DNA from 2 places in the Pseudocolwellia antarctica genome. Region 2 is predicted to be linked to the other one. Evidence: riboswitches for the same ligand, from Rfam matches in the RefSeq annotation. Region 2 holds a riboswitch; the other holds the start of a gene.
The links. A riboswitch is a leader RNA that binds a small molecule or an ion and turns the genes downstream of it on or off. The one in region 2 is predicted to bind cobalamin.
Positions count from the first base shown of each region.

Region 1: another riboswitch for cobalamin. It lies ahead of ACPUVN_RS13125 (ABC transporter ATP-binding protein); the one in region 2 lies ahead of ACPUVN_RS19525 (hypothetical protein).

Region 1 is NZ_CP187926.1:3,028,670-3,049,011, reverse strand. Features, by position in the region: gene ACPUVN_RS13165 (response regulator) at 1-1,691, opposite strand, end outside; gene ACPUVN_RS13160 (hypothetical protein) at 2,090-2,764, opposite strand; gene ACPUVN_RS13155 (cobalamin-binding protein) at 2,982-3,893, opposite strand; gene cobO (cob(I)yrinic acid a,c-diamide adenosyltransferase) at 3,898-4,503, opposite strand; gene ACPUVN_RS13145 (histidine phosphatase family protein) at 4,517-5,227, opposite strand; gene ACPUVN_RS13140 (adenosylcobinamide-GDP ribazoletransferase) at 5,233-6,051, opposite strand; gene cobT (nicotinate-nucleotide--dimethylbenzimidazole phosphoribosyltransferase) at 6,048-7,088, opposite strand; gene ACPUVN_RS13130 (FecCD family ABC transporter permease) at 7,101-8,087, opposite strand; gene ACPUVN_RS13125 (ABC transporter ATP-binding protein) at 8,084-8,896, opposite strand; cobalamin riboswitch at 9,053-9,249, opposite strand; gene ACPUVN_RS13120 (methyl-accepting chemotaxis protein) at 9,420-11,405, shown strand; gene ACPUVN_RS13115 (PhzF family phenazine biosynthesis protein) at 11,483-12,412, opposite strand; gene ACPUVN_RS13110 (alpha/beta hydrolase) at 12,492-13,940, shown strand; gene ACPUVN_RS13105 (ATP-binding cassette domain-containing protein) at 13,951-14,700, shown strand; gene ACPUVN_RS13100 (ABC transporter permease) at 14,697-15,860, shown strand; gene glyA (serine hydroxymethyltransferase) at 16,661-17,917, shown strand; gene nrdR (transcriptional regulator NrdR) at 18,074-18,529, shown strand; gene ribD (bifunctional diaminohydroxyphosphoribosylaminopyrimidine deaminase/5-amino-6-(5-phosphoribosylamino)uracil reductase RibD) at 18,533-19,723, shown strand; gene ACPUVN_RS13080 (riboflavin synthase) at 19,767-20,342, shown strand, end outside.
Region 2 is NZ_CP187926.1:4,499,281-4,509,207, forward strand. Features, by position in the region: gene ACPUVN_RS19505 (TonB-dependent receptor domain-containing protein) at 1-1,624, shown strand, start outside; gene cobD (threonine-phosphate decarboxylase CobD) at 2,307-3,368, opposite strand; gene ACPUVN_RS19515 (cobalamin biosynthesis protein CobD/CbiB) at 3,441-4,460, opposite strand; gene ACPUVN_RS19520 (histidine phosphatase family protein) at 4,562-5,140, opposite strand; cobalamin riboswitch at 5,496-5,708, shown strand; gene ACPUVN_RS19525 (hypothetical protein) at 5,836-6,432, shown strand; gene ACPUVN_RS19530 (cobyrinate a,c-diamide synthase) at 6,466-7,833, shown strand; gene ACPUVN_RS19535 (tetratricopeptide repeat protein) at 7,933-8,823, shown strand; gene cobO (cob(I)yrinic acid a,c-diamide adenosyltransferase) at 8,856-9,473, shown strand.

The sequences.
Region 1 (20,342 bases), 1.5 Mb from region 2:
ATGATAAATAAACTTTCTTGGTAGTGTTCTAACTCATCAGGTGAGCTGAAAATAATAAAGCCTAATACGCTGTTATTAGTACCTAAGTTAAAGATTGGTGTTAGGTAATGAAAGCTTACGTCATTAATCTCTTCTACAAATAATTTTTGAGGATTTATGATACCTATTTTTTCGATGTTCTGGCTTTCGATACTTATGTTTTCAACATATCGCGCAGCTAAGGATTTTAATTTAGCTTCTTCATTAGAGGTGAGTTTAGTTTGGCTGTAACAATTCAAGAAGTCGTGCTTTTCAGGAAAATACTCAGTTTCATTTTCGAAAATTAATACCGTTGAAAAGTTTACATCTTGTAAGTTTATTAATTGTAAAACTGAAGTAAGTGCTTTAATTATTCGATCTTCAAAAGGTGCTTGTGCTGACAGTGCGCTGGTAACATTCAGTTTTATTTGAATAAGCTCGTGGTTCGTTTCTAATTGTTTTTCATGTGATTGTCTTATTTTTAGCATTTCGTTGAATGAGTTGAAAAGCTGGCTAATTTCTCTCGATGATTGCTGTACTTTTATATGCGCTATATTGCCTTTAGCGAAATTCTCACTCGCTTTTGCTAATAAGGCGATTGGGTTTGTAAAACGTTTAGCCACTAAAATAGAAACTATCAAAACTACAGCTATAGTAAATAAGATCGAAACGACTAAGGTGTTTAGCATCACCGAAGAGGCTGACAACACATCATATTCATCTTTAGTGCTGATCAAGCCCCAATGAACATTTCCGATACGGATAGTAGAGTGGATATGGATAACATCTTCTTTATTATCTGAATGGATTTCTTCTATGTTTGTGGTGTTATTCGGGGTATTAAAAGTTTGCAGCCAATCGGTAACGCAAGTATTTGATATTTTTTCACCTAACACACCACTTATATTATTGTGCAAAGGAGTGCGTAGGCGAGTGTCTTTGCCAACCATATAATGCAGCACAGGACTATGTTCATCGATATTTTCTTTGAATGCTTTGAATAATCGATCTAAAGAAAGCTCAATGGCAATGGCACCTATTATCTCTTGCTGATCACTAAGTATGGGTGACGTAATAAAAGCAGTTAGGCGTTTATCTTCAGTTAAATCTCTTTCTAAGTCAGAAAATTGGGTCTCTTTAGTTGATAAGCTTTCTTTTGCTGATTGAGCAAATTTTGTTGTCGCTAGCTTGTCTGTAAAAATGTTATCGCCAGCATTTTCTTTATTAATAAGTGTAAAAAGAATATTGCCTTTTTCATCCATTAAATACACATCGTAAATATATTTTGAGGCTTCTTTGAAAGCGACTAAGTCTTTTTGATAGGCATGAGTAACTTGTTGCCATTGTTGATTACCCACATAGCTTTTAGTCGGCAGCTTACTTTCACGTTGGCTTTGCTTTAGTTCGGACAAAAGTTGAATATTTGTAGGGAATTTCGCTTGTGCTTTTACATCTCTATATCGATCATCAAACCAGTCGGTAATATACAACTGAATGAGCTCCGATGATTGAATGAGTTCTTTCTCTGCTTGAATAGTCAGAATGTTTTTTGATTGGTAGTAATTGAAAATTGAATTGAGGGTTAAAGGCAGTAAAGAAATAATTAAAAACCATATAGATAGACTAACGCGTAGAGAGCGCTTTTTGTTTTCACTTCGAGGAATGTCTTCCATGTTTTACACCTAATAAAATGGTTCTAATATAAGTTTTATGTTTATCTTGAAAAGGGAACGCTTAGGTAAATAATCGTATTTTTTTGTTACTTAAGTATTTAACCTGAACTCTGGATAATGAATTTTGTAATCTATTGATTCATATAACTTAAAATAAGACGATATGATTTCACTAAAAATTATCATTTACTTTTCTCCTAATGTTGGGATTTAGCCCGTATAACAAGACGGTTTTATGTACTAATAGCTAGCTATTAGTAATAAAATCACAGTTTTGTTATTCCCGATAAAAACTAAGTACCTGCATCCATGCATCCATGCAGGCGACGCAGATAGACGGTTAAATAACAATATTAGGCATAATTGCTTATCCAGCTTTCAGGTTATTTAGTGTAAAACTACATAAAGTCTTCTGTATTGTAATAAAGTGGCTTCATAGCACCACAGTATGTGAGCTTATAGTGTATCTCGTTTTCTTCAGGTACAGGTGACGATGCGGTAAAGTTGGTCATACAGTTAATGTTATCTGACAGATAAATTAGATGTTCATAACTCGGTGGCTTTTGGATTTGATGGATCAGAATTCGTTGATTGTTTTTAACCTTAACTACGTCATATTTTTGTCTGTTATTTGATTCTTCTAAATCATCTAATACTTTTATAAAAAGCTGCTCATCAAATGATATTTTCATACTTGAAAAAGTTAACAATCCACCTTTTTTATAATGGCCCATGTAGATATCTGCTTTAACTTCAAAAGACTCGCCACGTATTAAACGCTGTAAATTGAAAGCTTCTGGTTTAATGGTAACTAAGTCAGCATCTTTTACTAATTGCAGTAATGAAAGGTGGTCTATGTTTAATTTATAGAGAATTTGCACATTTTTAGGTGGCTCTAAATCCAACATATATGAGGCGTATACACTTGGCCCCTTGTTGAATAACTTCATGCCATGAATCCCCATGTACTTAGGATCTAAAGGAGGAAGTGCTTTAGGCTCTTCTGCTATAACCAAGTGAGAAACTGAAAGTAGAATAAAAGATAAGATGAAAGATACAATTGTTGAACGCATAAATTCTAATAGCTAAAGAAACACTATTTTTAATATTAGCAGCTTTCTAAATAAAGGAGAGGAGGATCCTAAAATAGTTGAAATAAATGTTATTTATTAAAAGAGTAATTATTGTTTTTCTTCATTTGAAAAAGGTCTTTCATGAATTTAAAGGCTTTAAAAATAATCGAATGAGTATTAGTTTTTAAAGCCTTTTATATCTTTTGGACTTACCTGTTTAATCAGTTTTATGGTCAAGGTAATAGCTTCTTGAGTTATCTATGCTGATGCATAAACTTTCTAGCTCTTCTAATAATCTTGATGTCATTCGATGTAATTTGTCTGAGTTTGGCATTATCAACTGTTTATGCTTTGAAGCAGGGATCTCTTCCCACTGAAACCAGTTAACGGCGTTAGGATTGGGTTCGCCAGCAGACATGGGCTGAATGATTAATTGTGGCTTAGCAATAACAACTTGCTCTAAACCAATTTGTGGGTAATCCATAATACTTTTAACGAATGGGTTAGTTGCACCACAAACATTAAGGTGTTGCTGAGGCCAAGCGTTACTACTTATGGTGGTTAAAGGATTTGACCAAAGCTCGTAAAAGACTGAAATAGGGCTCTTATTTGCAAAAGTTTTACGTAGTTCTAGTAGGTCTGTTTCATATTTTTTAGCTAATACTTCAGCACGTTCTTGAGTGCCTGTTAATTTACCTAATGAACGTAATTCTGCTGCAACATCGTCTAAATTTCGTGGGTCTGAATACACAACTTTGAGACCTAGTTTTTCAAGTCTTTCTAGATCATCAATCGGATTACCTGTTCGCCAAGCAATAATTAGATCAGGTTCGTAAGCGAGTATTTTTTCTATTTTTAATCGTGAATAGTTACCTATACGAGGCACATGGTTTGCTGCTTCAGGAAAGTCTGAATGATCGGTTGTTGCAATCACTCTTTCGCCAACACCTAAATTAAAAAGCATCTCGATTATATGAGGTGCTAAGGTAATAATACGTTGATGTTCAAAAGCTTTGTTAAGGTTAACGTTAACTTCTACTTTTTCAGCGTCATTAGCCGAAACTAACAGTGAGAATGCTGTTAGTAATACGCATGAAAAGGCTAATGTCGCTTGTTGTAATCTTCTCATAAAGTTACCAATCTATGCCTTTTTGTACACGAACACCGTTATCAAAAGCATGTTTAAGAGATTGAACTTCTGATACGGTATCAGCAGCTTCTATAATTTTTCTATGACAAGCTCTTCCTGTAATAACAACGTGTTGCATGGCGGGTCTATTTGCTAACACAGTTAATACTTCTTCTAAATCAATGTAACCATAAGTCACCATGTAGGTAAGTTCATCAAGTAATACGGTGTTAATGCTTTCATCACTAAGGAGTTTTTTAGCTTCAGACCAGGCGAGTTGTGCTGCTGTTGTGTCAGATTCTTTATTTTGTGTTTCCCAGGTAAATCCTGTTTTCATGGTGTGATGAATAACACCGTGCTGCTTTAATAAATTAAGCTCGCCACATTCCCATGTGCCTTTAATAAACTGAATAATACCTGCTTTTAAACCATGGCCGACGGAACGTGTAACCACACCAAAACCTGCGGTTGACTTACCTTTACCGTTACCTGTTATTACAAGTAATAAGCCTTTGTCTTCAGTTGCTGCAGCAATACGTTTATCTACATTTTCTTTGATTTTTTGCTGGCGCTTTTTATGATTTTCTTTTTTTTGATTATCATCAATCATACAATAATTCCTCTTATTCGAATGCTTTAGGTGTTTGGCTGATACAAGTTAAAGGTGTCGAGATAGTAATAACATTATTATGCACATTAACTTGCTTGTCGGAATGTTTATCTGAGCGCATTGAGATACTTTTAATTAGCGTAATACTACTGTTTTTAATGGTGAGCTGGCTAAATAGTGCTTTGTTAGTGTGATCAAGGTTGAGAATATAAGACAATATCATACGTATAACGCCACCATGGCAAACGAGTAATATATTTTTGCCTTGATGCTTCTCTAATAATTGCTCCCAAGCTTGAGCAACTCGTTGATAGAAATGTAATAATAATTCTGCTTCAGGTAAAGGGTGTTGTTCAGGTTCTTTCCAAAAGTTTTCTAACTTTTGCCAGTTTTTCTCGCTATGTTCCGAGTCTCTAATTTCATCGAAAGATATGCCATCTAACTCGCCAAAATACATTTCTTTGAAGTTATCAGCTCTCTCAATTGGTACGCTATTCAATTGTGCAAATTGTTCAGCCACTTTAAAACAACGTTGCAGAGGTGAACTGACTATTTGAGTAATATTATTACTGCCTAGGTTCTTCTGTAACAGGTTTAGTTCACTAACGATTTTACTGTTAATTTCATCTGTTACATCAATATCAGTATGGCCATATAAAGCGGGTAGCCCGTTTACCTTGCCATGACGTAATAAATATAAGGTGGTTTGTATTGATGAGTGCATCACATTTATGCCTGAAGATAAGGAGTAAAGCACGCAATAATCACCAGATAAATAAGTAGTTCACTAATTTGCTGGCAAGCACCTAAACAATCACCCGTATATCCGCCCAAACGTTTTATTAACCAAGACTTAAAAAGTGCTCTAAAGATAAAAAGTGTTAACGCGATAAATAAGAGGGTAGTTAAGGAAAAATAGATAACAGGAATAACACCAATAATAAATAAGAGTGTTAATTCAAACCGTGTTTGTTTGCTGGCTAATGGCTTACTTTTACTTGTGTCTATATCCGCTACATAAGGAAGATCGTATATTAAGCTGGCTGCTACTGCTCTAGATAAGCTATAGCCTAAGAATAACGAGGGAATTAACATACTTATTTCAACAAGTTCGATAAGTAATAATAGCTTTAATGCTAATGCCATGAAAAGTGTAACCGAACCGTAAGTACCTATGCGGCTGTCTTTCATTATGGTGAGGCGTTTTTCTAGTGTCATGCCTCCGCCAATGCCATCGGCCATATCTGCAAGTCCATCTTCATGAAAAGCGCCTGTGATCAGCAAGCTCATAATAATGAGTAAAGCGGCACTAATCGAGGCAGGAAACAACGGGGTAATAACAGTAAATAGTACACTGAGTATGCCAGCGATGAGCAGCCCGACTAAAGAGAAATAGCGTCCTGACTTATTAAGCAAGCTAGGGCTGTAATACATACTTTTTGGCGCAGGAATGCGCGTGAAAAAAGTTAACGATAAATAAAACAGGTTAAGCTGTCGTTTCAAATATCGTTTATATACATTTACTTTTGAAAGTGTCGGTTCGGTCAAATGATGACTCCAGCATCTTCAAAACTTGCCATGTTATTGTAAAAAGCCGCTGCAGCATTTAATAGAGGTAAAGCGAGTGCGGCGCCAGTGCCTTCGCCTAAACGTAAACCTAAATTCAATAAAGGTTTTGCTCTTAAATGAGCAAGTAATAGCTGGTGACCAAACTCGTTCGATTCATGAGAGAAAATCAAATAATCGCGAACATTGTCATTTATTCTACAAGCTAAAAGCGCTGCGCTACTTACGATGAAACCATCAACTAAAATACTTACACCTGCTTTTGCTGCAGCTAATATTGCTCCAGTCATTTGAACAATTTCAAACCCTCCGACTTCTTTTAATACGGTTAATGGCTCATTTGAGGAAAAACGTTTTAAGGCTTTTTCAATAAGGCTTTTCTTTTTAAATAATTGCTCTGCACTAATGCCTGAGCCAACGCCTACACATAAATCGACATCAGCAAAAATTAAACGCGAGGTTATCGCTGTTGCTGCACTTGTATTACCGATACCCATTTCGCCAAATATAAGCAAGTTTGTACCGTTTTCAATCAATGGAGCTACAACTTGCTCGCCATAACTTAGACCTAACTCAACTTGTTCGTTAGTCATGGCTGGCTGGTTTACAAAGTTTTTAGTGCCCGCGCCTAATCTCATATTGATTAAGTTAGGGAATGATTCTGTTATAGGTTCAACAATGCCTGCATCTACTACTTTTAAGTCAATGTTATTCACTGCACAAAAACAGTTAATTGCTGCTCCGCCCGCTAAAAAGTTTTGCACCATTTGTCGGGTAACGGAACTTGGTGCTATTGAAATTCCTTCTTCGCTAATACCATGTTCAGCTGCAAAAACAACAGCGACAGGTTTAGTAATAACAATATTAGAAACTAGTTTTCCAGCTTTATTACTTTGAATACTAGCCAGTTGTAATGCTATATCTTCAAGTTGTCCTAAAGATCCAATAGGTTTAGTTTTTTGATTAATCTTTTCTTTGATTTCCGTTTCAAATTTAATGTCTAGTGCATTTATTTCCATGTGTGATCTCGCTTACATTTTTCTCAATAGAGCTAAAAAGAATAAACTTCCCATAGCTGAGGTAATTACGCCGATAGGTATTTCCTGACCACCCAAGGCTGTACGAGCAACAACATCTACCCATACTAAAAAACAGCCGCCAACTAATCCTGCGGCTATAAATAATTTTGAACTAGTAATGCCAACAAAGGGCCTAACCATATGTGGGATCATTAAACCTATAAAGCTAATGCCACCGCAATAAGACACGATAACTGCAGTTATAGCTGCACATAAAACTAGTGTAATAATACGTAACCTTTCAACTTTTATGCCAAGGGTCCGAGCACTGTCATCACTGAGTAATAAAGCATCAAGCTGTCGACCTAATAATATGGCAATAATTGTGGCAATAATAATGACGGGGGAAATCCATAGAAGCGCCGTACTATCTGCTCTGGCTAAGCTTCCCATTAACCAAAAAATCACACGATTTGTTGAAAAAGCTTCTCCACTATAAAGAATAAAAGATGTTAAAGAGCTTAATAAGAAGGATACAGCTACACCAGCCAATAATAAATGCTCGATACGTCGCCAATTATTCTGGTAGAGCACAATGAGAATAATTCCTACAGCTAAAAGTGAACCTAAAAAGGAAGCTATAGGTAAAGTGATCAGTTGCACCGTTGTGGGGAGAAATTGAGTCAGTGTTGCTCCTAAGCCTGCACCCGAAACAATGCCGAAGAGGTAAGGATCTGCCAGCGGGTTTCGAGTTACATTTTGCATAAGCGCGCCAGCAATAGCTAAACCAAAACCTGCAATAAAGCCGAGTAATACTCTTGGAAAACGTATCTCCCACAAGATCGTGTCATAAATACTTTTTTCACAACTTTGGGTAATACATTGCCATACCGCTTTATGACCTAACTCAACAACACCGAATCCCATTGAAGCGATAAGTGAAAAAACAACTAAGCCAGAAATAAGTAATAAAGAGGTTTTAAAGGAGAGTTTTTTCATGAATGTAACCAAGCTGATTCATCATTCGCACTATTATTAATGCCTGAAAATGTAATTCGAGTACTTTGTGTGAAAGGATTTTTATCAATAGCACATTCAAGTTTGAATACTTCGGTAAGCTTTTCGGCAGTAAATACTGCTTCAGGTGTATCGTCGGCCACTAATTCTCCATTATTTAACATAACAATTCGATCACAATACTGGGCAGCCAAATTAAGATCGTGAATAGTGATCAATAAAGTAATATTTAACGTTTTAGCTAACATTAATATTTGATGTTGATAATACATATCGAGATGATTTGTTGGCTCATCCATAATCAGAATATCTGGCGCTTGCACAATCGCTCGGGCAATTAATACTCGTTGTTGCTCGCCACCAGATAAGGTATTAAATAACTGATGTTGTTTACTTATTAAATCTACTTTTACTAAAGCTTGCTCAATACTATGTCGGTCGGCACTGGTATTAATATCAAATAAGCCTTTATGGGGAATTAATCCCATCGATACAATATCGAGAACAGTTAAATTGAATGCAGATTCAGAATGCTGACTAACAACCGCTATTTTTTTAGCAATATCTTTTAAATTTAAAAGGTTAAGTGATTTACCGTTTAAATAAATATTACCTGAATAATTAGAACATTCGCCATAAAGACATTTAAGTAGAGACGTTTTTCCTGCGCCATTAGGACCAACTATCGCAACCGTTTCGCCTACTTTTATATTGAGATCAATATCATTAAGAATGTGTTTTTTATTCACAGACCAAGTCAGGCTATTCGCTTGTAAAACAAAAGAGGACATAAACGTCTAATTTAAAAAACCACAAGATTACAGAAAGCCTAATTTTATAAAGAATTTTGGCTGAAGAAATACATTATTAGAAACATAGAGGGGATGAAATAAAAGAGCATCGACTATAACAGAAGTGATGTTCTAGATTTTCGTGTTACCCGCACGGTTACTAAAACTATTAAGGCAGGTGTTCTGACTTAAGGGCTTGCTAAAAAACGTATCAAGCTCTCATTACAGTTGCGGGAACAGTTATGGAATTAAGCATATTTAAGTATATGTTGCACCATATTCCCCTTTAAGTTTATCGTAAATTAATATTGTTCTTAATTCACAAATAAAACACCTTAAAAGTAGGTAAATATTACCATAAATACTGGCTAATTAAATAAAGGATAAAGCTTTTAACGAAGGTTTTGTAAGTTTTTGATATAAATGGTTATTCCATCAGCGGATAACGCCTATTTGTTGCTTTATTTGAATTTAAAGCTATTCTATTAGATAGCTTAAATTATCTAGGATTGATATTTACATTATGTTTACAAATCTTTCATTTAAAAGAAAAATATGTTTTTTATTATTACTTCCGTTAATCAGTTTTTTATGGATGAGTGTTGTTTCTGTTAATAATTATTTTACGCTTAAAAATGAGATGGAAAAACTGACACAACTTACTGAACTGTCGGTAGTTTATAGTAGCCTAGTACATGAATTACAAAAAGAACGAGGATTAACTGCGGGCTTTATTGGTTCTAATGGCAAGTCATTTAAAACTCAGTTGGCAGCACAAAGAAAGCTGACCAATAGTGAACAAGATAAGCAGCAAAGCTTTTGGCAAAAAAACGATGAAACTACAAAAGTTATCGTTGAACTACATAACAGTATAAATAAGCAATTAAACCAGTTAAGTACTATTAGAAGAAGTATTGATGCTAAAACAGTGTCATTAAACGCAGCACTTTCATATTACACAAGCCTTAATGCAAAGCTATTAAGCGTGTCTAAAGTTATTAGTTTGTTGAGTACCGAAGCTAACATAACCAAAGAAATGATCGCCTATTATAACTTCTTACAAGGTAAAGAAAGAGCTGGAATCGAGCGAGCGGTTTTAAGTAATGTGTTTTCTATCGATAGCATATCTTCTCCATTATTGGTTCGTACCATTAATCTTATCTCAGAACAAAATACTTACTTCCAAAACTTTAAAGATTTATCAACAACTGAAAATACTCAGTTTTATTCGCAAGCAATGCAAAAGCCCGCAGCTATTGAAGTTGAACGACTTAGGCAAGTTGTTATTAAAAAGTCGGCAGAGGGTGAGTTTGGTATTGATGAAAGTTATTGGTTTGAGCAAGCAACAGGCAGAATCAAACAACTAAAAGAAGTTGAAAATACATTAGGTACATCTTTAATAGCGTTAACACATGAAATTAGAAGTGATGCGAATCAGTCGTTAATTTTATCTATTGTGAGTGTTCTCATTATAAGCTTGTTGGTTATTTTGATTAGTTTAGCTGTTATCAATGATTTGAATAATCGCATTAAAGATTTACTTAGCGTGTTAGGCAAAGTAAGAGAAGAAAACGATTTAACCGTTAGAGCTCAATATAACGATAAAAGTGAATTAGGCACTATTTCTAATGTGTTGAATTTAACTCTAGAAAAGTTTTCAAATACCTTATCTGAGATTTCTGGCTCAAGTATTTCTTTAGCATCAGAGGCTGAAGAAACTGCACAAACATGTGAATACAGCTTTAAAAATATTGAAGAGCAACAAGCAGAAATTGCTTTAGTCGCAACATCAATTGAAGAATTATCAGTCACCGTAAAAGAAGTGGCTATGAATACTAAAAGTGCGGTCGATGCAGCAAAAGACGCTGATAAAGGAGCCAACGCAGGATTAGATATCGTTAAAATATCTTATCGATCTATTGAAGCTCTAGCAGAAGACATTTCAGACTTATCAGTCAAAATAACCAGCTTGCATGAAAGTAGTTTAAACATTACTAATATTGTTGATGTGATCAAATCTGTAGCTGAACAAACTAACTTATTAGCGTTAAATGCGGCGATTGAAGCGGCAAGAGCAGGGGAGCAAGGGAGAGGATTTGCTGTGGTGGCTGATGAAGTTAGAACTTTAGCGCAACGTACGCAACAATCAACCAACGAGATTGAAAGTTTTATTAGTGAATTACAGGGTAATGCGAACTTAGCGTTTGGCGTGATTGAAAATAGTCAAAGTAAAGCTAATGATGCCGTTGTAAATTCAAAAAATGTAGAGCAGGTATTAAGTAATATTACGCAATCGGTTAACCATATATTCTCACTAACTGAGCAGGTAGCGACAGCTGCCGAGCAACAAGCGGTTGTGACTCAGGATGTAGCTAAAAGTGTAGTGAATATTGAAGACGCTTCATTAGGTTCAGTCACTGGTGCTAAGCAAATAGCAACTACAGCGCAACATCAGGCTCAATTAGCCGCATCATTACAAGATACTGTTAATTCATTTAAAGTCGGTTAGTTCTATATATAAGCCCAATTTATAAAACATCAGTATCTAAAACGTAAAGCTAACATACGCTATTAATCTTAATAACTTCAGCTCATGTAATTAGTATTAATAGCGTATTTTTTAAGCGTAAATATATGCCCATGCCTACTCACTTCTACCTGAGAGATAATACCCTCAGTTTTATGCACCTTAGCTTGAAGTATTGAAGGTGAAGACATCATTTTTCCTTGTTCAAAAATATAATTATCAGTATCAAAAACTTTGTGCTTAGTTAGATAACAAGCGAGAGCGCCACATGCACTTCCTGTTGCAGATTCTTCTGAAATACCAAATAAAGGGGCGAAATTTCTACAGCTGATAGTCGTATTTTCTTTGAGTTTGCGGTCAATATTATTGCGGGTCTTTTGAGGTAATTCAAACAGGTGGATACCAACGGCGTTATGTTCTTCACTAAAGCGAGATATGTTATCTAAATGAGGGATGATTGAATCTAAAGACTCAAACGGTACAGGAATAATAACATCTGCTAATCCCGTAGAAATAATTTCACAAGGTAAGTTCGTAGAAGAAAATAACGTTTCGGGAATATTCAGCAGATCAGCAACTTCCTTATTGTCGATTTCACCTAAATATTGAGGAAGCGTTTGTTCCATGCTGACTAAGCCATCTTCAGCAATGTTAACTTTTAGTTTACCTGCCTTAGTGTGTTGGCTATAAGTACGAGCTGTAATTATGTTCTTTTTAAAGAGTAAAGCAAAAACTGCTAAGGTGGCATGACCACAAAAATCGACTTCATTATTGGGTGTGAAAAAGCGGACATTAAAGTCACACTGATCATCGGATGAGACAAAAGCAGTTTCAGAGTATCCCACTTGTGTGGCAATATACTGCATTTGTTGAGTTGTTAGTTTGTCTGCATTTAAAACAACACCTGCAGGGTTACCACTTTTTTCGGGAGTTATATTGGGTGTGTTATAAACAAATGAATTAATGCAATAAACTATTATTTCTATCATTACGTACGAAAGCTCTATTTTTAAGGGAACTCCTCAAATAGACATCAGATGGTTAATATTTACAAGGGAAGTTTACTGAATGAGAACAACATTACCCGTTCTACTTTTATTTATATCCGCGTTTACAGCAAATTTTGTTTGGGCTAATGATGAGGTTGCCAATATAGAAAATTGCCATCTTGACGGCATTCGCTCTCAAGTTACTTGCGGTACTTTACTGGTACCTGAAAATTATCAAAAGCCTGAAGGTAAAAAGATTTCAATTAACTTTGCTGTATTACCTGCGATAGATAACTCTCAAGATAAAGAAGCTTTGATGTTTTTAGCTGGCGGTCCTGGGCAAGCTGCCGTTGAACTTGCAGCACACATTATTAATGGCTTTGCAGAAATAAGAAAAACCCGCGACATAATATTGGTAGATCAACGCGGCACAGGTTTATCACAACCTATGTTATGCGATGAAGAAAAAACAGATCAGTTTTATAGTGTGATCCCTGAAGATTATGCGGAACAAGACGTTATTGATTGTGTAGAACAATTCAAAGAAAGCCATGAACTTAGCCAATACAACAGTGAAAATGCAATACGTGATTTTGATGCAGTAAGAAAAGCTTTAGGTCATAAGCAAGTGCATTTATATGGCGCTTCTTATGGGACTCGTGCTGCACTGGTTTATATGCGTCTATTTCCTGATTCAATTAAAAGTGTTGTGCTTGATAGTGTAGGTCCTATAGAAATTCCTATCGGCTTATTTGGCGCAAGTTCAGCTCGATCGTTTAACTTATTATTAGAACATTGTTTAAATGATGAAAGCTGTAACAAAGCCTATCCAAACTTAAGAGAAGAGTTTGATACCGTCGTAAAGCGTTTATCTAAAAATACAGTGTCATTAGCGATTAATCACCCAAGACTAGGCACCAAAACAGATTTTAACCTGAGCCATTTAAAGTTTATTAATAACATCTTTAAACAACTTTATAGTATGGAAACTCGCAGTTTAGTGCCTTTAATTATCCATCAAGCTTTTTTAGAAAACTACCAACCGTTAATTGGCCTTATTGCTACTAGTGATGGTGGTATGAACATGTACGTTGGCCTAACCTTTAATATCGTATGTAATGAAGATATACCAAGAGTTACTCAAAGCATGTTAACTCAAGACAGCGACAATGATTTTGGCAGAGGCAGTACCCAAACGGTTTACCAATCAGCTTGTAAAGTGTGGCCTAAATATGAAGTAGAATCGGCTTTTTATCAGCCTGTGGTTGCTAATATTCCTACCTTAATTCTTTCAGGTGATTTAGATCCTGTAACCCCACCGAGTAATGGTGAAATATCAGCAGGTACTTTAACTAATAGTCATCACATTATTTCAAAAAGCAATGCTCACATTGTTGCTTCTACGCCATGTAGTGTCGGTATGGTTAATGAGTTTTTAGGGCATTTAAATCCTAAAGATGTTGATTCATCTTGTTTAGCAGAATTACCTAGCGAGTCATTCATGACAAGTTTAAACGGCAGTATATAAGGCGATTGTTATGATTGAAGTTAATAATTTACATAAGTCTTTTTTACGAACTAAAAAGCAACAGGTTAAAGCCCTTAATGGTTTATCTTTTACAGCAAAAGATGGCGAGATCACTGGTATTTTAGGACCAAATGGCGCAGGTAAAACTACTTGCTTGCGTACACTTTATGGCTTGTTAAAAGCCGATTCAGGCTCAGCGATTATTGATGGTATTCAAGTAAGCCAGTCACCAATTGAAGCGCGAGCCAAATTAGGTATATTCCCTGATAAGTTTGGTTTGTATGAACGCTTAACGGCTTACGAACAAATTGACTATTTTGCCAGTATCCATGGTTTACAAGGCGCAGCTAAACACAAAGCTATTGAAGTGATTATTCAAGAATTAGAGATGGAAGAACTTGCTCACCGTAAAACCCAAGGTTTTTCTCAAGGTCAACGAATGAAGGTGACTTTAGCGCAAGCTTTAGTACATCAACCTCAAAACTTTGTATTGGATGAACCAACGCGTGGCTTAGATGTTATGAGTACGCGGGTATTGCGAAATCATTTAGCTAAGTTTAGAGATAAAGGTCACTGTATTTTGTTTTCATCTCACGTTATGCAAGAGGTTGCGGCTTTATGCGATCGCGTCATTATAGTGGCAAACGGTAAACTTGCGGCTCAAGGTACACCTCAGGAACTATGTGACTTGGCAGGTGAAAAATTATTAGAAGATGCCTTCGTTAAATTGATTGGTTCTGACGAAGGAGTTGCTGCATGATCCAGTTTAAGGCGTTATTAACAAAAGAATTTAAAGAAGCTTTTAGAGATAGGCGCGCACTTATGGTGGCCATGACCATGGCGATGTTAGCACCTGTTATGATTTTAGTATTGTCGAAAACCATGATCAAAGAGATGGTGGAAACCCCACCTGTATATTTAAATGTAACAGGCGAAAGTTTTGCGCCTAAGTTAATGACTCAGCTTAAACAAAATAATATTTTTTCATTAACAGACGCCCCTGAAAATTTAAAGGATCTTTGGCAAGAGCGTAATATTGAATTAATGATCCCTGATGATTTTGTTGAAAATATGCAAGAAGGGCGAGTGATCACTATTACTTTACGAGCTGATTTTAGCGAGAAAGCATTAAACTCACCCATTCGTCGTGTTAAAAATGAGATCAGCCTTTATGGTCAAAGTATTGGAGCCAAGCGTCTTATAGTTCGTGGTATTGATCCTCGTCTTTTAAGACCTATCAATATTAACGACCAAGATACTTCTCAACCGAATAGTAATGCGATGTTCATTTCATTAATGTTAGGTTTATACGTATTAATGGCGGCCTTTATGTCGGGTCTTTCTGTAGCTATTGATTCAAGTGCTGGCGAGCGTGAACGAAACGTATTAGAAATGTTGCTATGTCAGCCTGTTAGCACATTCAAAATAGTATTAGCTAAGTTGTGTTGTGCCAGTACTATTTCAATAATAGGTGTAACCTTAACCTTGGTATTAACGTCTTTCTCGGTGAGTTTTGTTGATTTAACTAAGATAGGAGCCACCTTTAACTTAGATATTTATATGGTTTTATTCTTAATTCTACTCTTATTACCTATCAGCTTTTTTGCCTCAGCTTTACAGTTGTTCGTATCTTTTCAAGCTAAAAGCTTTAAAGAAGCGCAGTCAACAGTGAGTATGATCATTATGTTACCCGCGATGATCCCTGTGGCTTTAATGTTTATTGATGATAAACCTGCATGGTTAGATTGGTTACCTGTTTCAGGTCAGTCACTACTCATGGACGATTTATTTAAAGGTTTAGCGATCAACTGGGCGGCTTTTGCTGGAACCGCTATTGTAACTATAGGTATAACAGCGGTTTTAGTGACTGTACTTTCTTTACGTTTAAAATCAGAGAAAGTAGTTTTAGCGCTAAGCTAGGGTTAACTTAGATTATTCTTATAGCGCAACCATGCACTATGCAAGGCTATATTTCTGAATTTTTTCAGTGCTATAGCCTTAATGTTATATTTTACTCTGTACAACACACTGAAACCTCCTTTAAACATTAATTGACTAAATAACCTGAGATCGGCTTAATATATTCTTCTCTAACAGCTACTTTTACTTGCTTCATCGTTAAATTTACTTGCAATAGGCTAGCTATTGACGCGAAATTTGCCTTGAAGAAAGAAAAACTATCAAGCTAGAGTCTGTTGATCTTTCAGGGTTAAATTTTATTAGTCATAATTTCAATGAATTGAAAACATCTTAAATCAAGTTCAGGTTAAGTAGTCAGTATATTATTCGTTGTATTGTTTCATTGTTCGTATTATATTCAGCTTATTGTTTGAATGTAGGTGTTTCTGTATTTTTATCAGACGTAAACTTATCTGATTATAGAAACGCTTTACAAACTAAATACTGACTTTTGGTGAAAATGTAGAGATCTTAAAGTGCTGATATAAGCCAAGTGTTGGCAGGTAGGCAGCATAGATTACTCGTTAGCTGATGTTTTTTAATCAATAGCTTAATAAAATAGTTGAATCGATTATTTTATTCGAACTATTAAGGTATAACCGATTACTAAATCGACTAACATTATCCCTTAATATTTATATATTTTGCATATACAAAATTACAAGATTCAGGCAAAATACTGCCCATAAATTTTATTGTTTTTTATTGAATGTACCCCACAGCCTAAGATGATTGACTGGCTGATTACTTGAGGATTTAACATGCTTACACGTGACATGAACATTGCAGATTTTGATGCTGAATTGTTTGAGGCTATTGCCAAAGAAACAGTTCGTCAAGAAGAACACATCGAACTTATCGCTTCAGAAAATTACTGTAGTACTCGCGTACTTGAAGCTCAAGGCTCTCAGTTAACAAATAAATATGCTGAAGGTTACCCTGGCAAACGTTATTACGGCGGTTGTGAGTTTGTTGATATTGCTGAGCAATTAGCTATTGACCGTGCTAAAGAACTTTTTGGTGCTACATACGCGAATGTTCAACCACATGCTGGTTCACAAGCAAACGCAGCAGTTTTTCAAGCGTTAGTAACACCAGGCGGAAAAGTATTAGGTATGAGCTTAGCTCATGGTGGTCATTTAACTCATGGTTCACATGTAAACTTTTCTGGTAAGTCTTATGAGGCTTTCCAATACGGTTTAGATCCAGAAACTGGTGATATTGATTACGTAGAATTAGAGCGTTTAGCTGTAGAACATAAACCAGAAATGATTATTGGTGGTTTTTCAGCGTTTTCAGGTATTGTTGACTGGGCTCGCATGCGTACTATCGCAGACAAAGTTGGTGCATATTTCTTCGTAGATATGGCTCACGTTGCTGGTTTAGTTGCTGCTGGTTTATACCCTAACCCAGTTCCACATGCTCATGTAGTTTCAACAACTACACATAAAACATTAGCTGGCCCACGTGGCGGTTTAATTGTTTCTGCATGTGATGATGAAGACATTTACAAAAAATTAAACAGTGCTGTATTCCCTGGTGGTCAAGGTGGTCCTTTAATGCACGTTATTGCAGCAAAAGCAGTAGCATTTAAAGAAGCTTTACAACCAGAATTCAAAGTTTATCAGCAAGGCGTTTTAGACAACGCTAAAGCTATGGTTGCTGTACTTCAAGGCCGTGGTTACAAAGTTGTATCAAACAAAACTGATAACCATTTATTATTATTAGACCTAATTGATAAAGACATTACTGGTAAAGATGCAGATGCTGCATTAGGTAAAGCTCATATCACAGTAAACAAAAACTCTGTTCCAAACGATCCTCGTTCTCCGTTTGTTACTTCAGGTTTACGTTTAGGTACGCCAGCAATTACACGTCGTGGTTTTGGTGTTGAAGAGACTAAAGAATTAACAAGCTGGATTTGTGATATTCTTGACGATATTACTAACGAAGAAACTATTACAACGGTTCAAGCTAAAGTTAAAGAGCTTTGTTCACGTTTCCCTGTTTACGGTTAATACGTAAAACAGAACAGTAGTTTGAATTGTTAATATCGAATAGAATGGCCGCATTAGCGGCCATTTTTATTTATTAAATTCATTTTATTTAGTTATTTAGCTCTATATTCAAAATGATTAAGTAAAATGTTTTAACACCAGTTGTAGGATCACACCATGCATTGTCCTTTTTGCTCTGAAACAGAGACTAAAGTTATCGATTCAAGATTAGTCGCTGACGGACATCAAGTTAGAAGAAGACGTGAATGTTTAGCTTGTAGTGAACGTTATACAACGTTTGAAATAGCTGAACTTGTTATGCCAAAAATCATTAAACGAGATGGTTCAAGAGAACCGTTTAATGAAGACAAAATGCGTAATGGTTTAGTGAGAGCTTTAGAGAAAAGACCTGTAAGTGTCGAGAATGTTGAACTTGCTATTAATAAAGTAAAGTCAGCATTACGAGCAACAGGTGAACGTGAAATTTCAAGCGAAATGCTAGGTAATACGATTATGGAACAACTGAAAGATTTAGATAAAGTGGCTTATGTTCGCTTTGCTTCAGTTTACAAGTCGTTTGAAGACATCAAAGAGTTTGGTGAAGAAATTGCTCGTTTAGGCGATGAAAAATAACTTATGAAAAGATTCACAGCATTAGATTATGAGTATATGCAAAGAGCTTTGTCTCTAGCAAAAGGTGCTCATTATACAACGTCTCCTAATCCGAGAGTGGGCTGTGTACTTGTTAAAGATAATGAAGCTGTAGGTGAAGGTTATCACGTTAAAGCAGGGCAGGGTCATGCTGAAGTGAATGCTCTGATGCAAGCCAAGCAGGCAGGTAAAAGTACTATAGGCGCTACGGCTTATGTAACTCTTGAACCGTGTAGTCATTATGGCCGAACTCCACCTTGTGCTGAAGGTTTAATTAAAGCGGGTGTAAAACACGTAATTGCGGCTATGGTGGATCCAAATCCTCAAGTTTCAGGTAATGGTTTGAAAATGCTTGAAGCCGCAGGTATAACTACACAATACGGTTTATTAGAGCAAGAAGCTAAAAGCTTAAATGTTGGTTTTATTCAATTAATGACAACTAAATTACCTTATGTTCGTTGTAAATTAGCGTCGAGCATTGATGGTAAAATCGCCATGTCTAGCGGTGAAAGTAAGTGGATCACAGGATCTGCAGCGAGACGAAATGTACAACGCTTACGCGCACAAAGCTGTGCTGTTATTACTGGAGCTGATTCTGTTTTAATTGATGATGCTAAAATGAATGTGCGTTGGAGTGAGTTAGGCGATCTTAAAAATAGCTATGCACAAGAAAGTGTACGCCAACCTATTCGCGTTATTATCGATTCTCAAAATAGATTAACGCCTGACTTAGCGCTTTTTTCTATTGAATCACCTGTAATTATATTCACTCATAACATTGAAAACAGCCATAAATGGCCACATTTTGTAGAACATATCAGTGCTCCTTTTAATGATGAGTTAGAAATCACTCAGTCAGCAATAAATAATTTAGAAACACAAAGTACAGCGCCTAAAAAATTAAACTTAAAGGCTGTTTTATCTACCTTAGGTAAACGTGGTTTGAATGATGTGTTGATTGAATCGGGTGCCCGACTAACTGGAGCATTTGTAGGGCAAAACTTAGTTGATGAGTTTATTCTTTTTCAAGCGCCTAAGTTAATGGGAGCAGACGGAAAAAGTTTACTTAATATGAATAATATTCAAGCTTTATCAGAAGCTAAAAAACTAACTTATACTGATGTGCGTATGGTAGGCGAAGATATACGCATAACAGCGAAAATACATAAAAACTAAAGTCAGAAGACTTATTAAATAGCTAAACTAACAAGAGTTACTCATGTTTACTGGAATAATAGAAGCAGTTGGTCAAATAAATACCGTACAAGTTAATGCGCAAGGCGCTAGAATATCAGTATCAACAGGCTTGCTGGATATGCAAGATGTTAAATTAGGTGATTCTATTGCCACTAATGGTATTTGTTTAACGGTTGTTGATGTAAGTACAAGTACTTTTAGTGCTGATGTTTCAAATGAAACGTTAAAGCGAACAGGCTTTGCTCATTACAAAAGTGGTCAAAAAGTTAATTTAGAAAAAGCTATGTTACCAACGACTCGTTTCGGTGGTCATATGGTTTCTGGGCACGTAGATGCTTTATCTGAAATTGTCGCAATAGAACATGATGGAAATAGTATTCATTATTGGGTTGCGATGCCGAATGATATAGCCGCGTATATTGCTGAAAAAGGTTCGATCACTATTGATGGTACAAGCTTAACGGTTAATGGGTTAAGCGACAGTAAATTTAGACTAACGGTTGTACCACATACAACGCAAGAAACGATTATTAGCAGCTACAAAGTCGGCTCTAAAGTAAATGTAGAAGTTGATTTAATAGCGCGCTATATAGAAAGG
Region 2 (9,927 bases):
TTCAGTTTTAGATTTATTATCAACATTACCGAGTGTAGATGTTACGAATAATGGTGGTAGAGGCCAAACATCATCGATTTTCTTACGTGGTAACAACTCTGATCATACGCTTGTTGTAATTGATGGTATTCGTGTAAGTTCAGCAACTCTAGGTAGCACAAGCTTTAACAGTATTTCACCTGAAATGATTGAACGTATTGAAATTGTTCAAGGACCTCGTGCTTCTTTATGGGGAGCTGATGCCATTGGTGGTGTTATACAAATCTTTACTCGCCAATTAGAAGGTGGTGAACACTTTGCTGGCGTAAGTATTGGTAGTGATTCATACCGTAAGTTTAAAGCGGGTATTGGCTTAAAACATGGCGACGGACAAACAACTGTAAGTGTTAGTAATGAACGTACTGATGGTTTTGATGTAAGAGATACAACAAGTGAAGCTGATGCAGATGATGATGGTTATGATTTCACTTCTATTGCGATTCGTGGTCAACAAAAAATAAATGAAGACTTTAGCTTAGATTGGTTACTTTCAAGTGATCAAGGTGAAAATGATTCTGACGGCTTTTACGACGGCGCAGATATTGACCGACATGCTTGGTTAGTTCGTGGTAGCTATGCAAGCCAGATCAATGATGTAAAAAACTATACAGTAGTTAGTGTAGGGCAAAGTAGAGATAGTGTTGATAGTTTAAGTGGATTTGATTCACAAGGGATTATTGAGACACGCCGTGATCAATTTTCACTTATCAATAATAGCCAATTTACTGAAAACTTCCAAATGAATGTAGGTGCGGATTTTTATCAAGATGACATATCTAAAAGCACATTAATATTTGAAGATGAAAAACGTAATGTGACTGGTGTGTTTGCTCATGGTTTATATACAAGTAACAAATGGACATTCGAAGGCTCTGTACGAAATGACGAAGTACAAGGTGTAGATTCAGAAGTTACTTATAACTTAGGTACAGGTTACACCATTAGTGATGACAGTAGAATTGTGCTAAATCATGGTACAGGTTTCAAAGTTCCTTCATTTAACGATCTATATTACCCTGGATTTGGTACACCAACGTTAAATTCTGAGCGTTCAGAAACAACAGAGCTATTTCTTGAAACTCGTTTAGGTGCAGTTGATACGCGCGTTAACTTTTATTATTCAAAAATTGACGAATTAATTGGAAGAAACGCTGAAGGTAATGCAGGTAACTTTGATGAAGTTATTATTAAAGGTGCTGAGTTAAACTTTAATCTTGTTGCTACGGGTGGAACACATGATCTGAACTTATCTTATACAGATGCTGAAGATCAACAAACTGATGAGCAGTTAATACGCCGTGCAAAAGAGAAGTTTAACTACAAGTTTACTACTTCAATTAACGTTGCTGATTTGTATGCCGAATATAAATTTGTAGGCAGTAGAGAAGATAGTGTTTATCTACAAGATAATGTTGAATTAGGTGCATACCAATTAATCAATTTAGGCTTGAATGCTCCGTTGTCTAAAAACTTAGTTTTAAATGCTCGAGTAACTAACTTACTTGATAAAGAATACCAAACAGCGAACACATACTTTACTCAAGGTCGTGCGCTTTATGTTGGTATTACTTACCAAAACTTTTAATAGCTATTTATTTTGTTAGAACAGCTTATTAGCTAAGCCTGATAAAGAAGTTAGTTATGTAAGTCTTTTAGCTGCATAAAATAAGACTTAGGGTCTGTTGAACTTTCGAGATTATTTTTACAGCAAGGTGTTTGGTATTTAGACAAGGCAGAGTCTGTGACGTGTAGCTAGCTACTCGAACAGACGATAACGCCCTGTCTATCCAAAGTTAGGAATTTCAAACACATGCTGCCCTTTGGGTTCATTTAAAACAAATTTACTTATTGCTGTTCGCTTTTTTAATAGAATAACTATTAGACAAAGCTCACATCGCGATTAAATCCGTTTTGAATTGAATAAAATTTAACCCTGAAAGATCAACAGACCTTGATTAAAACCCCAAAAGGTCATTCTTTTGGGGTTTTGTTTTTTTATATTAAATAAATTAAAAAAAGAGTAGAAAAGGCTTTACAATGCAAATGAGAATGATTATTATTTAGTTGTCGGTTAGGGAGGAGTCCACTACTACTTTTTCTTAATCGGTATCGAATTACCTCTGGCTTTAGGTTACAGGACGCGTAAGGCCGGAGACCCCCATATTCGATGTCGTATTGTCACACTCTCTCTTTGGCTATTACCTATTTTTTAGTTAATAGCCTTTTTTTTGCCTAAAATTTAGCTTTATGCTGAATGTGAGTTGTTCTTAAATACACGCTTGTAATATCTTTGCCAGTTTAATGAGTTGTTGCTGCGTTGGAATGCCAAAACGTAACTTGTCTTTTTCATCTGTTAAGCGCACATAAACGGCTTGTTGGCATAATAGGGTATATAAACTTTCAGCATTAATATTTGATGCTTCATTAAAGCTAAGTGTTAAGAATAGATCAGTACCTTTAATCTCTGAAATAATATTGTTACCTAAGTATTGCCACAATAATTTTTCTAACTCATTTCTTAATATGTTTAATGTTTGTTTTTGCTGTTGATGCCAGTCGCTGTCATGAAGTGCATGAAGAGCAATAAGCTGCGCAGGGCCATTGACTTGCCAAGGACCTAAATGTTCATTAAAAGCTTCACACCATGATTGATTAGCCACTAGAAAACCAATGCGAATACCCGCTAAACCAAAGAATTTTCCGAACGAGCGAAAAACTAACGTATTGCTATTGGCAACTTGTGAACAAATTGAGTTATTCGTTGGTATAACATCCATAAAAGCTTCATCTACAACGAGTAAGCCGTTAAGGTTTTCAATCACTTTTTGGTAGGTGAGTAATGTTTCGTTAGTAAACAATAAACCTGTTGGATTGTTTGGATTAATAATAACAAGCACGCTGTTTGCTTGTATGTCATCAATGACTGGAAGTTCATCTAAGTAAAAGTGCAAACTATAACCAGCATTACGCCAAGCTTGAGCATGTTCTTTGTAACCATATTGAGGTAAATAAACATGGTGAGCACAATGAGCTGGATCTTTGTTATCTAAAGTTAGCGTATTTTGTTTCTTCTGCCATAGCTCGGGCAGCGCTTTAATTATTGCTTGGCTACCATTGGTTACGATTAAGTGTTCGCATTGATAATAGTGTTTAGCAGCAGTTAACAAGTCATTATTTTGTTGCGGGAGATCTTGCCAAATATTCAAAGGAATATCAGGAATAGGGTAGCTCAAAGGAGCAATACCTGTAGAGAGATCAAGCCATTGCTCAGCAGGAGTTTGATATTTCTGGGCTATTTGTTGTAATTGCCCGCCATGAATTAGCGCCATGTTTTGATCTCAGTTGTATATAAGGATTAACGTAAACGAATTATGATAAGAAATTAGCTAGAAAACTTGTTATCAATATAGCCACATAAAAGTTAACAACATAACAATCAACGTCAGTAAGATAGCTGCACGTTTTACAAGTAATACGCTGTTAGGAATATCTTCAATTTCTATTTTATTGCCACAGCCTAAAGTAACCGATTCTACTAATTTTCCATGATATGAAGCACTACCACCAAGTTTTATATTCATCACAGTTGCGCCTGCAGCCATTACCCATCCGCCATTGTGGCTTTTATATTGGTTACCTTGTGATGCTGAATTTTTTAACGCCTTGGTAAAGACCTTAAAGGTTTTACTTTGCATTGCATAAAGTAACGTACAAACTTTAGCGCTGAAAAAACCAAGTAAATCATCGAGTCGGGCACTGGCAAATCCAAAAGAATTAAACTGCAGTGTTCGGTAGCCCCACATGGCATCTAAGGTATTCGCAAAACGGTGAAAAATAACTAAAGGTGCGCCACCAATAATAAAATATATCATCGAAGCTATAACGGAGTCATGACCGTTTTCTAACATAGACTCAACCGTCGCTCGCGACATTTCATCGGGTGTTAATGTACTCGTTTCTCTACTCACTAAATAGCCAGTGAAGTGCCTAGCTTCAGTTAAATTATTCACGTTTAGTGGCTTATAAACTTGCATTGCATGTTGATGTAAACTGTTAAGTCCAATAGCTAAATACAGTACGCTGGCATCACAGAGTATCTGCCAGTACCAGACTAAATCATTAAGATAAAAGAAGTACAGTAAGGGCAGAGGTAACACTAATAATGCCCATGAAAGGGCACCTAAAGCTGCATTCTTATTATTGAAAACTAGCACTTGGGAATTGTTGTCTGCTTTACTTTGGGTGTAAATATTTAGTCGCTTTTCACATTGCTGAGCTAACCAGCCAAAGCCAACAAGGTAATGGTATTGACGCGCTTCACCTAAGAACTTATCAAGAAGCAGAGCAAGTAGAAGTGTTAAGCCAATTGAACATGAAGGAAGATAGATAAGTAGCCATGAAATAAAGTCGTTTGCTAACAATATTTTCTCCTCCTTTTCTTTGTTGTTAATGAATAATTCATGGGTTGAATATAATAGCTAAGCTAAATCTATTTGGATGATAGTCGTTAACTTATATAGCGTTAACTTAGATTAAAATATTCAGTGTTATGGTCGTAAGTTAAGTGGGTAACACAACCATTTTTAAATAATTCATAAGCATTATGATCTGAACGTTCACCTAACAAGGCTAAAAAGCAGCGCAGGGCTTCACCATGAAAAATAACCAAAATATTTTGTGATTCATGCGTTTGTACTATTTCTTCAAGAGCATTATAAATTCGTTGCCCGCAGATTATCGCACTTTCTCCACCTTTAGGCGTAAGTTCAGTGAATTTGTATAGTAATTCAATGTAGTTGTTGTCGTGTGACAAGGTTTCTATTTTCTCGCCCTGCCAGTTTCCTAAATGTCTTTCGGTAAGGTCTTTAGTGGTTTTTACGTCAATATTAAGTAAGCTTTTGCAAATTTCAGCACTGTGTTTTGCTCTACCAAGATCGGATGAAAAAATGATATCTATTTTTTTATCTAAAACTTGTTGTGCTATTTGTGCGGATTGTTGCTTACCTAACTCAGTTAAATGACTATCAAGTTGTCCTTGAAAACGTTGGACTTTATTCCACTGTGTTTCTCCATGACGGGCTATGTATAAGCTTGTTTTCATAGGTTTTCGTTACTAATAAAAGTAATCAAGAAGGATACATCAATGTACTTAAATGATATCAATTTTAGGCGAGGTTTTGTCATAATAGCCAGTCTCTTAGATAAAGGTTACAGCTTTTTTGCTTTAGGCAAAAGTTAAGTACTTGCGTACATGCAAGCAACGCAGAAGTGATTGTGTTTAGCGCTTATTTAGTGCCATTGTAATCAAAACCATAAGTTAAAACAGATGCTTTTCAATGTTGATAATTGCTGCGCAGCATAACTAAATCGAACTTAGGCTTCAACGCAAAATACAATAAATAAAAAATAGACGATAAATTGCTCTAGCGATGATTGTATAAGCTTAGCCCTTAGCGTAAAATTTGAGTTAATTAGGTGCCATTTATTAAATTTTTTACTTTTAATAGTGGTGAAACGTGAAACTGGTGAAATACCAGTACTGCCCCCGCAACGGTAACTGTGAGCTTCAATTAAACCACTGTGAATCATTTAGCATTAGATGAACATGGGAAGGGATTGAAATAGCGATGATCAGGAGTCCGGAGACCGGCCTACTTATTTTTGTACTAAACAACTGCGGTGGGCGGTTATTCAGAGATATTAAAATTTGTTGTAGGTTTACTCCCTAATTTCTTAGGTGAGCCTTTATTTTACTAACTTTGATCTCCCGCCGTTAATATATTTAATGGGATCATCATGAAATCAGAAGAATTACAAAAACCACTATTTTACTTTATAGGCATTGTTGCTCTATTAAGCCTTTTAATGATCGCGACTCGCGGAAGTCACTTTACTGCATTTAATACCTTGCCTAGCGCTTCAATTGGCGTTTTCTTCTTAGCAGGTATGTTTTTACGTACTGTAAAAAGCTATTGGTTTTTCTATATTTTATCTATCACGATTGATCTCGTGTCATCATATTATCGTGGCTCATTTGGTGATTGCTTAACAACAGCCTACCCAGCGTTAGCAATAAGCTATGCGGTAATGTTTGCTTTTGGCTACTACGCTAAACCAGATTGGTTACAGCAAAATATTATCGTTAATCTTGTTAAGGTTGGAGCGGCTTTATTTATCGGAAGTTCTATCGCTTTCTTTATTTCAAATGGCAGTTTTTATGTATTGTCAGGAAATTTTACTGATCTGTCTTGGTATGAGTATTCAACACGCGTTAATAAGTATTACTTTAACTCCATTTCAAATCCTATTTTTTATGCAACTAGCGCCATCGTTATCGATTGGGGAATTAGTCGTTTATATAATCATAAAGTAGAAGCTCAGTTAACTTCGTAAGCTTTTAATTTTATTGATAGGTAAGGACTTATTTTGGCATTTGAAAATACTTCACAAAATATAAAAGGTACAGGCATAATGTGCCCAGCATTAATTGTTGCGGCTCCATCTTCTGGTACAGGTAAAACAACGATTACAGCGGCTATTGCGAGATATCATCGTAATCAAGGGAAAAAAGTTACCATCTTTAAGGTGGGACCAGACTTTATTGATCCTATGATTTTACGCCAAGCCAGTGGTGAACTCGTTTATCAATTAGACCTATGGTTGGTGGGTGAACAAGGTTGTCAGGAATTACTATATAAAGCCGCTCAAAGCTCTGATCTTATTTTGATTGAAGGTGTGATGGGGCTTTTTGATGGCACACCAAGCAGTGCTGATTTAGCTGAAACTTTTAATATTCCAGTATTAGGTATTATTGATGCTTCAGCGATGGCACAAACATTTGCGGCCGTTGCTTTTGGTTTAGCAAATTATCGTCCCGCAATGCCATTTTCTGGCGTTATTGCTAATCGCGTTAATACTCCTCGTCATAAAGAAATATTAGAAAACTGTTTACCCGACGATATACGTTTTTATGGTCGTATCCCTAAAGATGAAAGTATTACATTACCACGACGTCACTTAGGTTTAGTGCAAGCACAAGAGCTTACTGATATTGATACTCAGCTTGATCAAGCTGCGTCACATATCGCTGAAACGGGGTTAGTTGAATTACCTGCTGCCGTAGAGTTTTTTGCTTGTGAAGCAACTGAAACATACAAAGCTGATGGTGCCTTAGCGGGTACTCGAATTATTATTGTTAAAGACAAAGCCTTTAGCTTTATTTATGCGGCTAACATCGCTTTCTTAGAAGAAACGGGCGCTGAGTTAATTTATTGTTCAGCACTCACTGATAGTGAATTACCTGCTGGTGATGTGTTATATATTCCAGGTGGTTACCCTGAGTTGTATGCTGAGCAACTGGCAGCTAACAAAAGCTTTATAACTAGCATCATTGCTTTTGCTCAATCAAATAAAACTATTATTGCTGAATGTGGCGGTATGCTTTATTTACTCGATCAGTTAACTGATTTAGAAGAAAAAGAGTTTTCAATGGTTGGCTTACTTCCTGGTAAAGCCGTAATGCAAAAGAAAGTAGCAGCAATAGGCTCTCAGCAAGTTACATTACCTTTACTAGGTACTGAAACTTTAGCGAGTAATATTATACGTGGTCATAGTTTTCATTATTCAAGTGCAGAAATAGCGTTAGAGCCTATTAGTCAAACTAAACATCATCCAACGGAACGTTTAGGTGAGTTTGTTTATCAACACGGTAATATTTTAGCGTCATACATGCATTGGTATTTTCAAAGTAATCCTGAGTTAACTGTGAAGCTATTTACTCGTGTAGGTAGTTAAACTAAAGGATTTTATTTCTAGAGTTTAGGTAGGAAGATGTTATTTCTGTTAAGGTTATTGTATAAACCTTAACAGATGTTAAAAGATATAAGCGTGAGCATGAAAACTGAAACCTACACTAAAACGGATTCTAAAATAAAGCCTCTAGGTCTGAGTTATTTTGCTGCTCCTGCAAGAGTGATTTCAATATTGGTGGTATTGTTTGTCTTATATACAGCCTTTATTGAATACTTCGACTATAAACATGAGGCAGATAATTCTTTAGCTATTATTTCTGAGCCTAAAATTAATGATATTTATTTCATGGATTTTAGAGTGATTAAAGAAGATTTAAGACCTCATGAAAAGTACAGAATTGCCAAGGTAGCCGACATCACAGGCGATATCATTACTTTGGTATATGGTAGTTTTTATTATCAGCGTAAACATGCCACTTTAAACGCCATAAGCTACGGGCAACTCACCTTTAAAGATTATTTTGAAGGTAAGCGTTACGACTTTCCTCATAATAAAGTAAAAAATTTATTTGAAAGTGGAGCTATTTATTTAGCTAATAGACCTGTTCAAAATAAATTATATGGCAACCTCGTTGTTCCAAGAGAAGAGCATTATCGTTCAAATAGGCTGACTTACGGCAAACAAGAAAACATAAAAGGCGAGGCATTTTTTAATGATAGCTTTAACGAGATGGGGCTAGAAAAAGCTTTTGGTTTTTTCCAACAATCAGCTGAGTTAGGTTTTGTTAAAGGTCAGATAAACTTAGCTCAAATGTACATTGATGGTGAGTTTGTTAATAAAGACTTTAACAAAGCGCTACATTGGTTAAAACAAGCTTCGTTGCAAAGTAGTAAGTCAGCTATCTTTAAATATGGCATTATTTGTAAACAAGTTGAAGCATGCAACGCTGGCGACTTTTATCAAGAACTTAACGAATCAGGTGTAAATATTAAAGTAAGAAAGTTAGATTTCGAACTAAGTAACGCCAACTAATGCCAAGTAATCAAATAATAAAGAATATAAAAATGACTGAAAAAGATAACAAATTAACAGACGAACAAAAGCATAAAGAACGTCAACAAAAGATCAAAGCTAAAGTTGACGAACGAGTGGCGAACGCTACAGAAGAGCGTGGTGTTTTAGTTGTTATTACGGGTAATGGCAAAGGTAAGAGTACTTCGGGCTTTGGTACTATATTGCGTGCAGTTGGTCATGGTTTAAAAACAGGTATTGTACAGTTTATTAAAGGTTCGAAATGGGAATGTGGAGAGATGAATATCCTCAAGCAATTTCCTGTAGAACATTGGGTTATGGGGACTGGGTTTACTTGGGAAACACAATCTAAAGAAACTGATATAGCTGCAGCTAAGGTTGCATGGGAAAAGACTAAAGCCATGCTTAGCGACCCTTCTATCGACATGGTGCTGCTTGACGAAATGACCTACATGGTGAAATACGGTTATATTGATTTAGATGAGATTATCGAGGTTTTAAATAATCGCCCTAAAATGCAACACGTACTTATTACTGGTCGAGCTTGCCACCGTCGTTTACTTGAACTAGCTGATACAGTGTCAGAAGTTCAGCCCGTTAAACATGCTTTTAAAGATGGTATAAAAGCGCAGAAAGGCTTGGATTGGTAAAGTAGAAAGCATAATCACAGTAAACATTATTTATTAATTAAGCCTGATATCGTCAGGCTTTTTGCTATCTAACCTGAGCTCGGCTTAATATATTCTTCTCTAATACCAAGCGGATTAATTTATTGAGCAACTTAGAGCTACATTAGCAAGCTTAGAACAAGCAAAATTGATTAAACATAGTTATTCTATATTTTTTTAATTTTGTGATGTTATCAGTTTGCTAATGAGCTCCCGAAGAGCGAGAATTTAAAGGCTTATATGCCGCGTTATTGATTTTGACAAGGTTCCTACATGGATGTAGGACATTAGGGTAACGCAGGAGCAGTTACCGAGAATAACCATTCTCTCAATCAATGCCTCGCCTACATGGATGTAGGTGCTTAGGTTCAGTATGGAACTATGAACCTGTGCCTCTAAGCCTTTAAATTCTCGCTAAGTGAGCAATAAATTAATC